DNA from 3 places in the Peribacillus sp. Bi134 genome. Region 3 is predicted to be linked to each of the others. Evidence: a T-box and tRNA genes for the amino acid it is inferred to sense, from the RefSeq annotation. Region 3 holds a T-box; the other regions hold tRNA genes.
What was found. The T-box of region 3 lies ahead of argS (arginine--tRNA ligase). A T-box ahead of a tRNA ligase gene usually reads a tRNA of that ligase, here a tRNA-Arg.

Region 1 (4,503 bases), on a different contig from region 3:
AGTGAAGGTCTCCACTGGTTTCCCCCTATTTCATAAACAGGACCCTCATTATTAGCTTAAACCATTTAAAAACTTACAACAAGTGAGATCCTCTGATTTTTTTCCCACAAAAAAAGAGCCACAAATGACTCCCTGTTTTAAAGGCCACTTACAAGTCAGTGGATTTCATTCTATTGTATCCCCGTTCTTCGTATGGCTGTATTTTTTCCATCCACATTTCTTCAAGTTTTTTCAATTCCCGTTTAACATCAAAAAATCCTGTTTCTTTCGGCTTCAATACTTCCAGCACCTCAAAAGAAAAAGCATCTTTCCCATATTGGTTCCACTCACCTTGCAGCACTTTATTGGTGTTTGTTCCGACTTCCAATTCAAATTGTTTCCCCTTCAACGTCTTTAAATTCCTCGTGCTTCCGATAAAAACTTTATTATTTACCGTATTTCTGATTTGGTATACACCTGCTTCAACTTTCGTTTCTTTATATAATTGCTTCAATTCTTTTTTACGATCCATTTTTCTTGCCTCCAGTCATCATTTCTTCAGCCAATATTGGCTCCCATCTGGCTTTCTATCCAAAAATCCATATTCTATTAAATACCTTCTCAAAAGAACGTAATCATGATAAACGGTACCCAAAATTTGATTGATTTCTTTTTCTTCGTATTTCCGCTCATTTTCAAATCGGTTCATAATTTCTTGAAGAATGATCAGCCTTTGTTTTTCCTTTGGCGGGAAAGACTTTAATGCATCCTGACTGCCTTTAGGGAAGTATTTTTTCAGTACAGTCACCTTTTCATCCTCGGTAACGTTATAACGATCATCAACCATCGTCGCTTTTTGATGAAGCGGGATAAATGCCGGCGCATGTTCATCTTTATCTTTCAAAAGTTCCATCAGGGCTAAAAACAACTTAGCCTGACGCTCTTTTTCTTTCAACACAAAACGATGGTTCCGAATGGTGGACGGACTACCTATCCCCATTTCCTCCTGAACCTCAGCATCATTCTTCCCTTGGTAAAATAGGCGAAGAAGGCGGTTTTGATGGTCCGTGAGACCTGTAAGTTTTTTATCGAGATCGATCAAGTATTCAAAAACGGAGTTGTGTGCATGTTCAATATGAATCCGCATATACCTCTTTGCTTCATAAAGAACCCCATCTTTCGGGTATACCACCCCCTTTTCAACTGCATTTCCGCACAGCAAACAAACATATTGGTTCTCACCTTCTATATACCCTTGTTTAAGCTCATCCTGAGATGCGCTCCAAAACATTTCAGCGTCCTTCATAAAACAAACACTTCCCTATAAAGTTTATAATATAATAAACATAATATTAATTCGTTTGCATTATGTCAATGTTTTTTCTAATTTAACTCCAGCAAATTATCCAAAGATGAACTTGATGGCCAGAGGGCTTCATAACATACAATACAGCTGACAGGCGCTACACCACCCATTAAACGAAACGATCCCCATGACACTATGCCGTATAGCACATTGAATAATAAGCTTAATTTCCCCAATAATATGCTATATAAGCGTGAATAAGCTTTAGAGGAGGATATATATTGAAAGATGAAAGCAATGCAATTGTTCCATCAATCCATAACACCGATTTACACAAGGCAATACAACATTTATCTGAACAATTCAAGGTATCACTGCCAGAATTACGCGATACGATTGAATTACTTATACAAAACCAATCAAGTGGGATGCAGCTTAGTTTAGGAGATGATAAAAGTTCACCCGTCGAAGAATTGAATACGGCAATAATCAAAAACCGTGAAATCATTAAAAAAAATCTCCAAACATTAAATAGAATTTGATATAGAAAAAAGGCATCCAATCATGGATGCCTGAGTTTGTGGAACATATGAAATTCCTAATATAAGTCCTTCGTTGAGCTCTTTAAGTATTAGCTAGGCACAAACTTAAGTATCCCTTCCAGATAAACACCTTGCTCTTTTCGTGTGCATTCCCTCAACTTGATTCTTCCTTCTTTCTCTAACTCCTTGGCTAATTGGACCACTTCTGTTCCATCTTCGGTTATTTCGACTGAGAAGAAATTGCCCCGAGTGGAAGTTTGAATGAACTTGAATAATCTATCTTTATTCATTTAAACATCTCCTTATTTATAACAAGTTCGACATAAAAGGTCATCCACCTGCGATAAATATGAAATAAAAAACTTCTTGTCGTCATACGAACTTTAACAGTTAAAAGGATAGCAAATTTAAATTACCCTCGTTGTCTTAAGCCAAAAGTAAAAAAGCCAAAACCTTTGAAGGTTTTGGCTTTTTTTAGTAGTGTCCCAGGAGAGATTCGAACTCCCGACCGACGCCTTAGAAGGGCGTTGCTCTATCCAGCTGAGCTACTGAGACGTTTATGATATAAGTTGCGGTAAAACTTATGTATTACCTTAACTGTTCCCTTAGGACACTTCTTATTATAGTAGGATATCAAAAGAAAGTCAACGCTTTTTCAAAAAAAGTTTTTTCTTTTTTTAATAACCAGGAAGCGGGGAAAAACGCTTCCTGTTCATTATACATGAAGTCATTCCATTTGATAAGCATTTCTTAGTTCTTCAACGATTTTTCCTTCAAGGTCATAATAGATGATTTCAAGTTGGTCATTTCCGATTTCCAAAATGGCATAGGTTTTTTCTTTTCGTCCACGCGGCTGACGTATGCTTCCCGGGTTGATGAAGAGCTTGCCGTCAATCAATTCAGAGCCTGCAGCGTGGGAATGACCAAAGCAAACAATATCCGCCCCAAGCTCTTCACTTTTATAAGATAGGTTCATCAAGGTCATATTTATGTTATAGAGGTGTCCATGTGTAAGGAAGAAACGCTTGCCTGCGATGTTCTCCACAATGTCATTCGGATATGCCGAATCATAGTCACAATTCCCGCGTACGGCTAAGAACCCCGACATGCGAGGGTCATTTCTTTCCAACTCTGAATCACCGCAATGGATCATGGCTGCAACCTCTTGTTTATGACGGTCGGTAATCATGCTGATTTCATGAGTTAAGCCATGACTGTCACTCATTATTAGCACTTTCATCGTCACATTCCTTCTTCCCTTTTTAGAAATAGATCAAGTTTTTCATCTAGAGCCCTCAATGCATTGGCACGGTGGCTGATTTTGTTTTTTTCCTCTTTTGTCAATTCTGCGTTTGTTTTACCCTGTTCCTCAACAAAAAAGATGGGATCATAACCAAATCCATTCGCTCCTGAAGGCCGTTCTGTAATCAAGCCTTCCATCGTTCCCGATACCGTAATCGTTTCCTGGTTGGGTGACGCTAGTGCCAATGCGCAATAAAACCTCGCCGTTCTATCCTCTTTTGGCACGCCTTCCAGTTCCCGGAGGACTTTTTCCGTGTTCGCTTCATCACTCTTGGACTCTCCAGCATAGCGCGCAGAATATACGCCTGGACGGCCCTCCAATGCATCTACAATCAATCCGGAATCATCAGCAATGACAAAACGGCCTAGCTGATGGGCAATGGCCTCTGCCTTCAGGATCGCATTTTCTTCAAATGTCGTCCCTGTTTCCTCAACATCCGGAGCATCCGGTACATCAAGAAGTGTTTTGACTTCATATCCTTTAGCAGAGAATAAGCTTTCGAACTCCTTTGCTTTCCCTTTATTTTTCGTTGCAATTATTACTGTCTTCATTTTTCATTTCACCCTTTTTCATTTTATCGGCATGTGAGCTCTTTTCGGGCTAAGAAAGAATTTGCTGTACTCATTATAATGTTAAGCCGCTTATTCTCCAGTGCCAAACGGACGAATTCAACGCTGCCTTTCATGATCAATAACGGCTGCTGAATTTTCCAGATAAGTTAAGTCTAACACAACTCCCTCATCTGCAATAACCTGAAACTTATAAACTAACGTTTGTAATTTTCACTATGTTCAATATGGATATTAACTTTTATGTTATTTATTGAAGTCTTATCAAAGGAATTAATAATTCTGTTATCCCACTTATTGACATGGTATCTGTATGCCTTTTCACTTATGTTAAATAGGTCTGTATTGATTTTCTCCCCCGTCTCCAATGTCTTCAAAATATCATGCTTAACTTTTGTTTCTACCTTTTTTTCGATTTTTTCCATATCCAAGTTAGCTATATTTTGTTTCAATATTCCATTTGCTCTAACCTCTAAGTCATATAAGGGTTTCTTTTGTTGTTCCAATACTATGATGTTTGTTTTAGGGTCCATGATTTCAACACTTACCTTTTGTTTGTTCAGGGAAAAAAACATTACTGTCGCCTTGTTTTCAACCCATTTTAAACCTATCAAATCTTGTTTACTTACGTACCCTTTATATTGTTGTTTTGATAAAACATAGCCGCCATTCAACGTTGGTATCTTCTTTTCTTTCCCGCCCTCTGAGTAATGATGCTCATTTATGACCAAAGAGGGAATTAAAATGGAACCAACCGGTTGATAAAACTTCGAAACCAGTTCACTGAATTTTAACGGGGAAATG
Region 2 (4,503 bases), on a different contig from region 3:
AATTGAACGATATCATCTTTCCATTCAACGACAGGGATCATCAGCCCGAATTTCTCAAGCAAATCATCATCGGTGTGGATATCGATTTCTTTATAGCCTATGCCTGATTCCTCTTTCACTTCTTCAAGCACTTGCTTGGCTTTATCGCATAACGGGCATTTATCCCTACTATATAAAACAAACGCATTTGATTCCAAAACCACTCATCCTTTTCAATCATATCTTTTTCGTTTAGATGAAGAAGGGATCCCTAATTGTTCCCGGTACTTGGCAACGGTTCGGCGTGCCAGGATAATTCCATGCTCTTCTTTCAACCGTTCTGCCAGGTCCTGATCCGAGAGCGGCTTTTGTTTATTTTCCCCATTGATGGCTGCCTGAAGGCTCTTTTTTGCCTGCATGCCCGACATATCCTCATCAAGGCCGACTGACTGTAAAGAAGTAGTGAAAAATATCCTCATCTCTATCGTGCCAAATGGTGTCTGCACGTATTTCCCTTTGACCGCCCGGCTTACTGTGGACTCATGTATACCAAGTTCGTCGGCGATTTCCTTCATCGTCATCGGTTTCAAATAGTTCAGGCCATGATGAAAGCACGCCGGCTGTTTATCGACGATGCACTGAATTACCTTCAATATAGTTTCTTTCCTCTGTTGGATCCCTCTGGATATCCATTGGTATTCCTGCCACTTATCCTGGATAAACCGTTGAACCCCCTGATCCTTATGGCTCTTCATACGGTTTAAATACCCTTTATCCACATTAAGATTAGGTGTGTTACCATCATAATTCCCGACAAGCAGCATACCATCCCGAACTTCCACGACCACATCCGGCACTATATAAGAAGGTTTTTCCTGAAAAAAGAGTGATGCGGGTCGCGGGTTCAATGTCTGGACATAATCAAATACTTCTTGAATCTCCTTCATTGTAACACCGATTTTCTTACTTAGGTCTTTCCAGCGCTTTTCAGCAAAATCGAGGAAATGGTTTTCTATGATCGATTCTGCAAGCAGGTTCACCCCTTCTGCTTGCACCTGAAGCAAAAGGCACTCTTGAAGATTTCTCGCTCCAATTCCATGCGGCTCGAGTTCCTGTAAAATTGAAAGGCTTTCTTCCAAAACTATCCGAGATATACCAGGGATACATATGTCATCCAGCTCAGTCCTCAAGTAACCGTTTTCATCAAGGTTATGAATTAATAGCAGCAACGCCTTCTGCTGCTCACCGGTAAGTTGCTGGTGATTCACCTGGGACATGATATGCTGTTCAACCGATATAGTATCTTCACTGATCTGTTCAATCCAATAGTTGGCATCATACGTATTCTTAAGAGTCCGTTTTCCCTTTTTCCGGTCAAAAGTTGGCTGAAATAAAGCCGATGTTGGCTGATCTATGGACAGTAATGGATTCTCCACCATTTTATTTTCTAAAAAAGCCGATAGCTCCTGCGAGGAATATTGCAGCAATGTAATAGCTTGCATAAGCTCCTGCGTCATTGCCATCTTTAATGTTTGCTGTTGAAAAAGTCCTGCTTTCATATTCATACTCATCGATTCATCCCTCCCCCACTCCATTTTACATTATCAGGAGAAAATTCTACACAAAAACCCATGAAAACGCTTACGTTTTTTTCTGAATAGTTTATTTGTTTTAAATACTATATGTTAGAAATGCAAATTAAACAACTACTTTTATTGAAAAATCACCATTTTTCAATAGTGTGCGCGTATATTTTCAAGACAGGGCTTACATTACAGGATCCGATGGAATATTACGGAAATCGAGCGAATTCGCCAAAAATTTTAGGGCCCCTCTTAAAAATGGCCAATAAAAAATCCCCCACTTTATTAAGCAGAAGATTGGTAATGCCCTCGGCAGGAATCGAACCTGCATTTCAAGCTTCGGAGGCTTGCGTTCTATCCGTTGCACTACGAGGGCGTAATAGAAAATATTTTTTCAACAGACTTCATTATATGATAGATTCCCCTCCTTTGCAAGGGCTATCAGGTTTAAAACTTCGCCATTTGGGTATTATGGGTAATGTGGAAATTCATCCCTGTGCGGCATAATATATAAAGTAATCTATCGGAAAGGAGCCTTAGCCAGAAAATTGTCGAACAAATTATCCATTATAGGGTTTGTTTTGTTTGACCTAAATTGACCAAAAAGTGTATCATACATACATAAAGAATTTAAATGATTCTCTTAATCGAAGGAGGAAATGAACATGAATTTAATTCCTACAGTTATCGAACAAACAAGTCGTGGGGAGCGTGCCTACGATATTTACTCCCGTTTATTAAAAGACCGGATCATTATGCTAGGAAGTGCAATTGACGATAATGTTTCCAACTCCATTGTTGCTCAATTACTATTTTTAGAAGCGGAAAATCCTGAAAAAGATATCACTCTATACATCAACAGCCCTGGCGGAAGCATCACTTCCGGTATGGCCATTTACGATACTATGCAATATATCAAACCTAATGTATCCACAGTATGCATCGGTATGGCCGCTTCCATGGGTGCTTTCCTATTGGCCGCTGGCGAAAAAGGCAAACGTTATGCGTTGCCAAACAGTGAGGTCATGATTCACCAACCACTTGGAGGAGCTCAAGGTCAAGCTACGGAGATTGAAATTGCTGCCCGCCGTATCCTTCACTTGAAAGATAAACTGAACCAAATCTTGGCAGAACGTACTGGTCAACCTATTGAAGTCCTTCAAAGAGATACGGAACGTGATAACTTCATGACTTCCGAAAGAGCTCTTGAATATGGCTTGATCGACAAAGTCATCACGCGCAGCATCCTTGATGATAAAAAAGACTCTAAATAATCATGCAACAACCGGCTCCGGAGAACGCCTTTAGCGACTTCCGGAGCTTTTTTGCATAATAAAAAAAAGGATGCTCTTTTAAGCATCCTTTTCTTTTAACCCTCTTGCTGAACAAACTCTTCCAATGCCTCTAACGCTTCTTTTTCATCGCGTCCTTCGACGATTAACTTCACGGTCACGCCAGAACTGATGGCAAGGCTCATTAACCCCATTATACTTTTTGCGTTCACTTTCTTTCCTTCTTTTTCAAGAAAAACATCTGAATGAAAGCGGTTAGCTTCTTGTACAAAAAGAGCTGCCGGCCGCGCCTGCAAACCCGTTTTCAATTTTACCTCAACTTGTTTTTCCACCATCTTGATCTCCCCTGTTAGCTTTATTTTTTCGCAGCAATAGCCTCTCCCCCACGGAGCCTGTCAGCTATTTCATCAATCTTACGTAATCGGTGATTAATCCCGGATTTACTGATTGTTCCCCCAGAAACCATTTCCCCAAGTTCCTTTAAGGTTATATCCTGAAACGCAATCCTAAGCTCCGCAATTTCCCGAAGCTTATCCGGTAAAATGCCTAATCCCACCGTATCCTCGATATAATGGATATTTTCAACCTGGCGTAATGAGGCCCCAATCGTTTTGTTCAAATTGGCTGTTTCACAATTCACAAGCCGATTCACTGAATTACGCATATCACGGACGATCCTTACATCTTCGAACCTTAATAAAGCTGAATGGGCGCCAACTATACTTAAAAACTCGGCAATCTTTTCGGCTTCTTTCAAATAAATGATATACCCTTTCTTGCGTTCAAGAGTTTTGGCCTTCAAGCCAAACTTATTCATTAGCTCACAAAGGGCATCATTGTGCTCTTTATAAAGTGAGAAAATTTCAAGGTGATAGGAAGACGTTTCCGGATTATTCACCGAACCTCCCGCAAGAAATGCACCTCTTAGGTAAGAACGCTTACAGCATTTCTTCCCAACAATAGTATCGGATATAGCATGGAGAATTTCAAATCCATCGCCTAAAATTTCCAAATCGGTTAAAACCCGCTGCCCTCCAGATGACATCCTGACAATATATACATTATTCTTTTTAAGCTTCATCTTTTTACGGACCAACAGCTCGACCTGGACCTCATAACTTTTTTTCAGCAGCGTATAAATCCTTCTGGCAATCGCAGCATTCTCAGTTTGAATATCCACAACAAGCTTCCGATTAGAAAATGAAAGGGATCCGTTCATCCGGATAAGCGCACACAATTCCGCTTTACCGCAGCAATCCTTTCCCTCTAATGTAGTAAGCTCTTTTTTCGTTTCTGAAGCAAAAGACATCCATTTCACCCCCAATCGAACGCAGGTAATCTATTTTTATCAATCAAAAAACCGTCCCCGCTTATATCTACGGTGCAATGTGGCTTTTTGTTTCATTTACAAGCATATTATAGAGCAAATCCGCCACTTTTTTCGTGTCATGGCGTATTACATTCCCTTCATAGCTGAAAATGCGTTCTTGTATGATTTCAAGCCCCATCATTTTTAAGCTTTCCACATCATACATGACCGGTTTAGCATATTCAGCTTGATAGCGTTGCTGAATTTCGGTTGGTATTTCCTCATTATTAACAAGTATCCTGTCAATATATGCATTTCCCATATGGTCATATATCGCTTT
Region 3 (4,503 bases):
ATAACGACAAATAAAAGGAAGTGCAATTAAATAATGACCTTGCAAAATACGAAGAACTTGAAAAAACAAATTGCTCCTTTTGAACAATCAACGACAAAGCAAAGTATATGGCAGATCATCAATACCTTGGGGCCATTCATTATTTTATGGTACCTAGCATATATAAGTCTTTCCGTTTCTTATTGGTTAGCTTTAATTCCAGCTGTGATTGCTGCTGGCTTCTTGACAAGAATATTCATCATTTTTCATGATTGTACGCATCATTCGTTTTTCAAAAGCCGCCGTGCGAATAGAATAGTCGGGACTATCATGGGTGTTTTGACTTTATTCCCGTTTGATCAATGGGGACATGAGCATTCTGTGCATCACGCAACAAGCGGTAATTTGGATAAGCGGGGTACAGGGGATATTTGGACCCTTACGGTCGATGAGTATTTGGCTGCACCGTTTAAACTTCGTTTTGCCTATCGTTTTTACCGCAATCCAATTGTTATGTTTGGTTTGGGACCGATTTATGTTTTCCTTCTTAAAAATAGATTTAACCGTAAAGGCGCTAGAAAGAAGGAAAAAAATAATACGTATTTGACGAATGTATTAATCGTCGTTTTAGCGGCATTGCTTTGCCTGGCAGTAGGCTGGCAGTCGTTCCTTCTTGTACAAGGTTCCATTTTCATGATTTCTGGTTCAGTCGGCATTTGGCTGTTTTACGTCCAGCATACATTTGAGGACTCTTATTTTGAAGAAAATGAGGAGTGGGAATATGTATTGGCAGCAGTGGAAGGAAGTTCTTTTTATAAGCTTCCAAAACTGATGCAGTTCCTCACTGGTAATATCGGTTACCATCATGTTCACCATTTAAGTCCAAGGGTACCTAACTATAAATTGGAAATGGCGCACAATAATACGCAGCCTTTAGAGAACGTTCCAACGATTACTCTTGCGACAAGCTTGCGCTCACTCCGTTTCCGTTTATGGGATGAGGAATCCAAGAATTTTATCGGTTTCAAAGATATAAAATATTTAACGAAAAAAAGCGTTCCCGCTCAAGTGAAATCTGAACTGTAACGTTCAGTATCATACCAGACTCCCTTAATAATCCTCGGATTTGGGGGAGTCTTTGCTTCATATAAGGAACTCGATAAAGGAGAGAACTTAAAATGATTCGAATTGTCATTGCAGAGAATCAGCAAATGCTGTTAGAGGCAATAAGTTCTCTACTCAATCTTGAAGAAGATATAGAAATTGTCGGGCAAGCCGGTAATGGAGTAGAAGCGGTGGCCCTTGTACACCAATTACAGCCTGATGTATGTATCATGGATATGGAGATGCCTGTAATGAGCGGACTTGAGGCAGCAGAAGCATTAAGGTCAATTGGATGTAAAGTGGTCATTTTAACGACATTCCGAAGAACTGGTTATTTTCAACTCGCAATAAAGGCTAATGTAAGTGGTTATTTATTGAAGGATAGCCCGGGTGAAGAGTTAGCTTGCTCGATTCGCAGCATAATGGATGGCAAGCGAATATATTCCCCAGAACTTATAGATGAGACTTCCAGCAATAATGGCCGGGAAATGGGAGTGTTAGGTTTGTTAGCCGATGGTCAATCAAAAATTGAGCCGTCAAATCAGCAAAGCGGCACAATTGGAACAGTAAGGAAATATTTTTCCACCATCAAAGATAAAATGAAGTTACCGGCTGGTTAGGATTTGTTTCTTAAATCCTGTTGACACGTTTTTTTAAATTGTGTACGATGGATTAAATTATAATATTGAAAATTCTGTGATGAAGAGAGTAGTTCATTTTGAAATGGAAAGCGAGTTAGGGATGGTGGGAGCCTAATGCAGGACGGATGAATGAAGCGCACTTTGGAGAAATTTCTTGAACCGTTTAGTAGGGAATATCGGGGAGTCACCTCGTTAACAATGGAAAGTGGTCACAATTTGTGGCAACTAGAGTGGTACCACGGGAATTCATGCTCTCGTCTCTTATTTAGAGGCGGGGGCTTTTTTGTTTAGGAGGGAAAATGACGATGAATAAACCAATTGCAGAATTGATTTCAACTGCTTTGAACAATGAAATGCCAGCTAGTGAAATAGAAAAATTAATGGAAAAGCCAAAATTGATGGAATTAGGCGATGTCGCCTTTCCATGCTTTACTCTTGCGAAAAAATTCAGAAAGTCGCCTCAGGTGATTGCGTCTGAAATAGCCCAACAATTAAATAGTAAGTTGATCCAAGAAGTGAACGTTGTGGGTGGTTATCTGAATATCTTCGTCAATCAACAGCTGGTGACGGAAAACGTGCTGCAAACGATATTAAGTGAAAAGGATCAGTATGGTTCGATGCAGCCTGTACAGGAAAATGTCGTGATTGATTATTCCTCCCCTAATATTGCCAAACCTTTTTCCATGGGGCACTTACGCTCAACGGTCATAGGGAATGCACTGGCTAACATCGCCGAAAAAAATGGCTACAATGCTGTGCGTATTAATCATTTAGGAGATTGGGGCACGCAATTCGGCAAGTTGATTGTCGCATATAAGCTGTGGGGCGACAAAGAGGCAATCGAAGCTTCGCCGATTCAGGAATTATTGAAGATCTATGTGAAGTTCCATGATAGAGCCGAAAGTGATGAATCGTTGAATGAACAAGCACGAGCAAGCTTCAAGTCTCTTGAAGATGGGGACGAGGAAGCACTGGCATTGTGGAAATGGTTCAGGGATGCGTCTCTAAAAGAGTTTGAGACGATTTATGATTTATTGGGCATCCGTTTTGATTCCTATGCCGGCGAAGCGTTTTACAATGACAAAATGGATGCGGTTGTCGGGGAACTAAAAGAAAAAGGCTTACTTACCCTATCCGAAGGTGCCTATGTCGTGCAATTGGAAGATATGCCGCCTTGTTTGATTACGAAAACGGATGGTGCGACACTTTATGCCACGCGTGATTTAGCTGCCGCCATGTATCGTAAAAAACAGTATGAGGCGAAGAAAACATTTTATGTTGTCGGAAACGAACAATCCCTGCACTTTAAACAACTCTTTAACGTCATTGAAAAAATGGGGTATGAATGGTCAAAAGATTTGCAGCACGTAGCATTTGGCATGATGTTAAAAGATGGTAAGAAAATGTCGACTCGTAAAGGGAAAGTCGTGCTCCTTGCGGATGTATTGGCAGAGGCGATAGAAACTGCGAAGCGCAATATTGAAGAAAAAAATCAAGCGCTTGAACAGAAGGAACTGGTTGCAAGACAGGTCGGTGTCGGAGCGGTAATTTTTAACGATTTAAAAAATAACCGCATGAACGATATTGATTTTTCATTAGAACAAATGATGAATTTTGAGGGAGAAACGGGTCCATATGTACAGTACACATATGCGCGAATTTCCTCATTGCTTGAAAAAGGTGAATTTAACGAGCAGGCCATCCATTTTGACGCTTTAGGTGAATATGCGTGGCCAGTCATCCAGCTGCTGGAGCAATATCCGAGCATTGTCCAAAAATCGTTTGAACAAGCCGACCCATCACAAATCGCGAAATTCAGCTTGCATTTATCGCGTGCATTCAATAAGTATTATGCACATACAAAGGTTCTAGTTGAAGACGAATGGAAACAAATGAAACTCTCATTCGCTTTTTCCGTAGCGATTGTATTGAAGGATGCGCTAAGTTTATTGGGAATTTCCGCGCCGAAAAAAATGTAAAGGTAAAATGAAAGAATCCATTTTGAACTTTCAAAATGGATTCTTTAAAATCTTATTCAATGACATCGAACCATAAGGGGGATTTATCATCAATTTCACCGTTGTAATTGATCGTGATTTCTTCGCCAGCCTTTATGTCTTTATGTGCATAAAAGTCTATCGTTAAATCATCTAAATTATTATCATACTTCGCATTCGGAGTGTATGAATGATTGAATAGCGATCCATTTCCTAAGGCAATGGCCGTTTCATCGTCATCTCCCCAATAGAAACAGTGATGAAAGAGTGACGTTTTCTTTAAATATTTCCATTCTCTTTTGGGTGAAATGATGACAGGTGATGCCTCAATGAGTTCATCCTTTTTAATATCCCTTACCGCATATATTCCCCTGCCGTATTTCCCCGTATTTTTAATACAGATTGGTGATACGGCCTCTATTGCTTTTTTCCAGTCCTGCTTGGCTTTCAGTTTTGTTTCGTCTAGGTCACCAAGATGCTTATTTAAGTAATCACTGCGATTGCGAATGAAATCGAAGATGAATTCTGGTTCCTTGTCAAATAGATCCACTTTATTCTTTTTATATGGATCAAGAAGGATGTGGGGGCGTATCGCCTGGTGCAGTGATAATACTTTATTTTCCATGTGATTCACAGTAAATGTGGTTTCCAATTGTTCAACCAAGAGGTCTTTGTAGAACTTGCGGTATTCCGGAACCTGCAATAGAAGATAACTAAGGTGATTTGTCCTTTTTCCTCCAATAGGGACATATGTGTGTTCCATGATCCCGCCACTGACTTTG

Region 1: it encodes a tRNA-Arg, which carries the amino acid that the T-box ahead of argS (arginine--tRNA ligase) is inferred to sense. The anticodon was not compared.
Region 2: it encodes a tRNA-Arg, which carries the amino acid that the T-box ahead of argS (arginine--tRNA ligase) is inferred to sense. The anticodon was not compared.

What each region holds. Positions count from the first base shown of each region.
Region 1 is NZ_CAKKLN010000004.1:418,958-423,460, reverse strand. It holds gene LQ188_RS10675 (GIY-YIG nuclease family protein) at 149-511, opposite strand; gene LQ188_RS10670 (DUF2087 domain-containing protein) at 530-1,285, opposite strand; gene LQ188_RS10665 (hypothetical protein) at 1,567-1,827, shown strand; gene LQ188_RS10660 (hypothetical protein) at 1,917-2,117, opposite strand; tRNA gene LQ188_RS10655 (tRNA-Arg) at 2,309-2,382, opposite strand; gene LQ188_RS10650 (metallophosphoesterase) at 2,555-3,067, opposite strand; gene LQ188_RS10645 (XTP/dITP diphosphatase) at 3,070-3,681, opposite strand; gene LQ188_RS10640 (Ger(x)C family spore germination protein) at 3,897-4,503, opposite strand, start outside.
Region 2 is NZ_CAKKLN010000002.1:373,342-377,844, reverse strand. It holds gene LQ188_RS04740 (glutaredoxin family protein) at 1-197, opposite strand, end outside; gene rpoN (RNA polymerase factor sigma-54) at 213-1,550, opposite strand; tRNA gene LQ188_RS04730 (tRNA-Arg) at 1,867-1,938, opposite strand; gene clpP (ATP-dependent Clp endopeptidase proteolytic subunit ClpP) at 2,228-2,836, shown strand; gene LQ188_RS04720 (HPr family phosphocarrier protein) at 2,932-3,189, opposite strand; gene whiA (DNA-binding protein WhiA) at 3,210-4,163, opposite strand; gene LQ188_RS04710 (YvcK family protein) at 4,231-4,503, opposite strand, start outside.
Region 3 is NZ_CAKKLN010000012.1:1,735-6,237, reverse strand. It holds gene LQ188_RS23485 (fatty acid desaturase) at 34-1,065, shown strand; gene LQ188_RS23480 (response regulator transcription factor) at 1,158-1,703, shown strand; T-box leader at 1,771-1,989, shown strand; gene argS (arginine--tRNA ligase) at 2,030-3,703, shown strand; gene LQ188_RS23470 (SET domain-containing protein) at 3,756-4,088, opposite strand; partial or broken gene LQ188_RS23465 (CotH kinase family protein) at 4,185-4,503, opposite strand, start outside.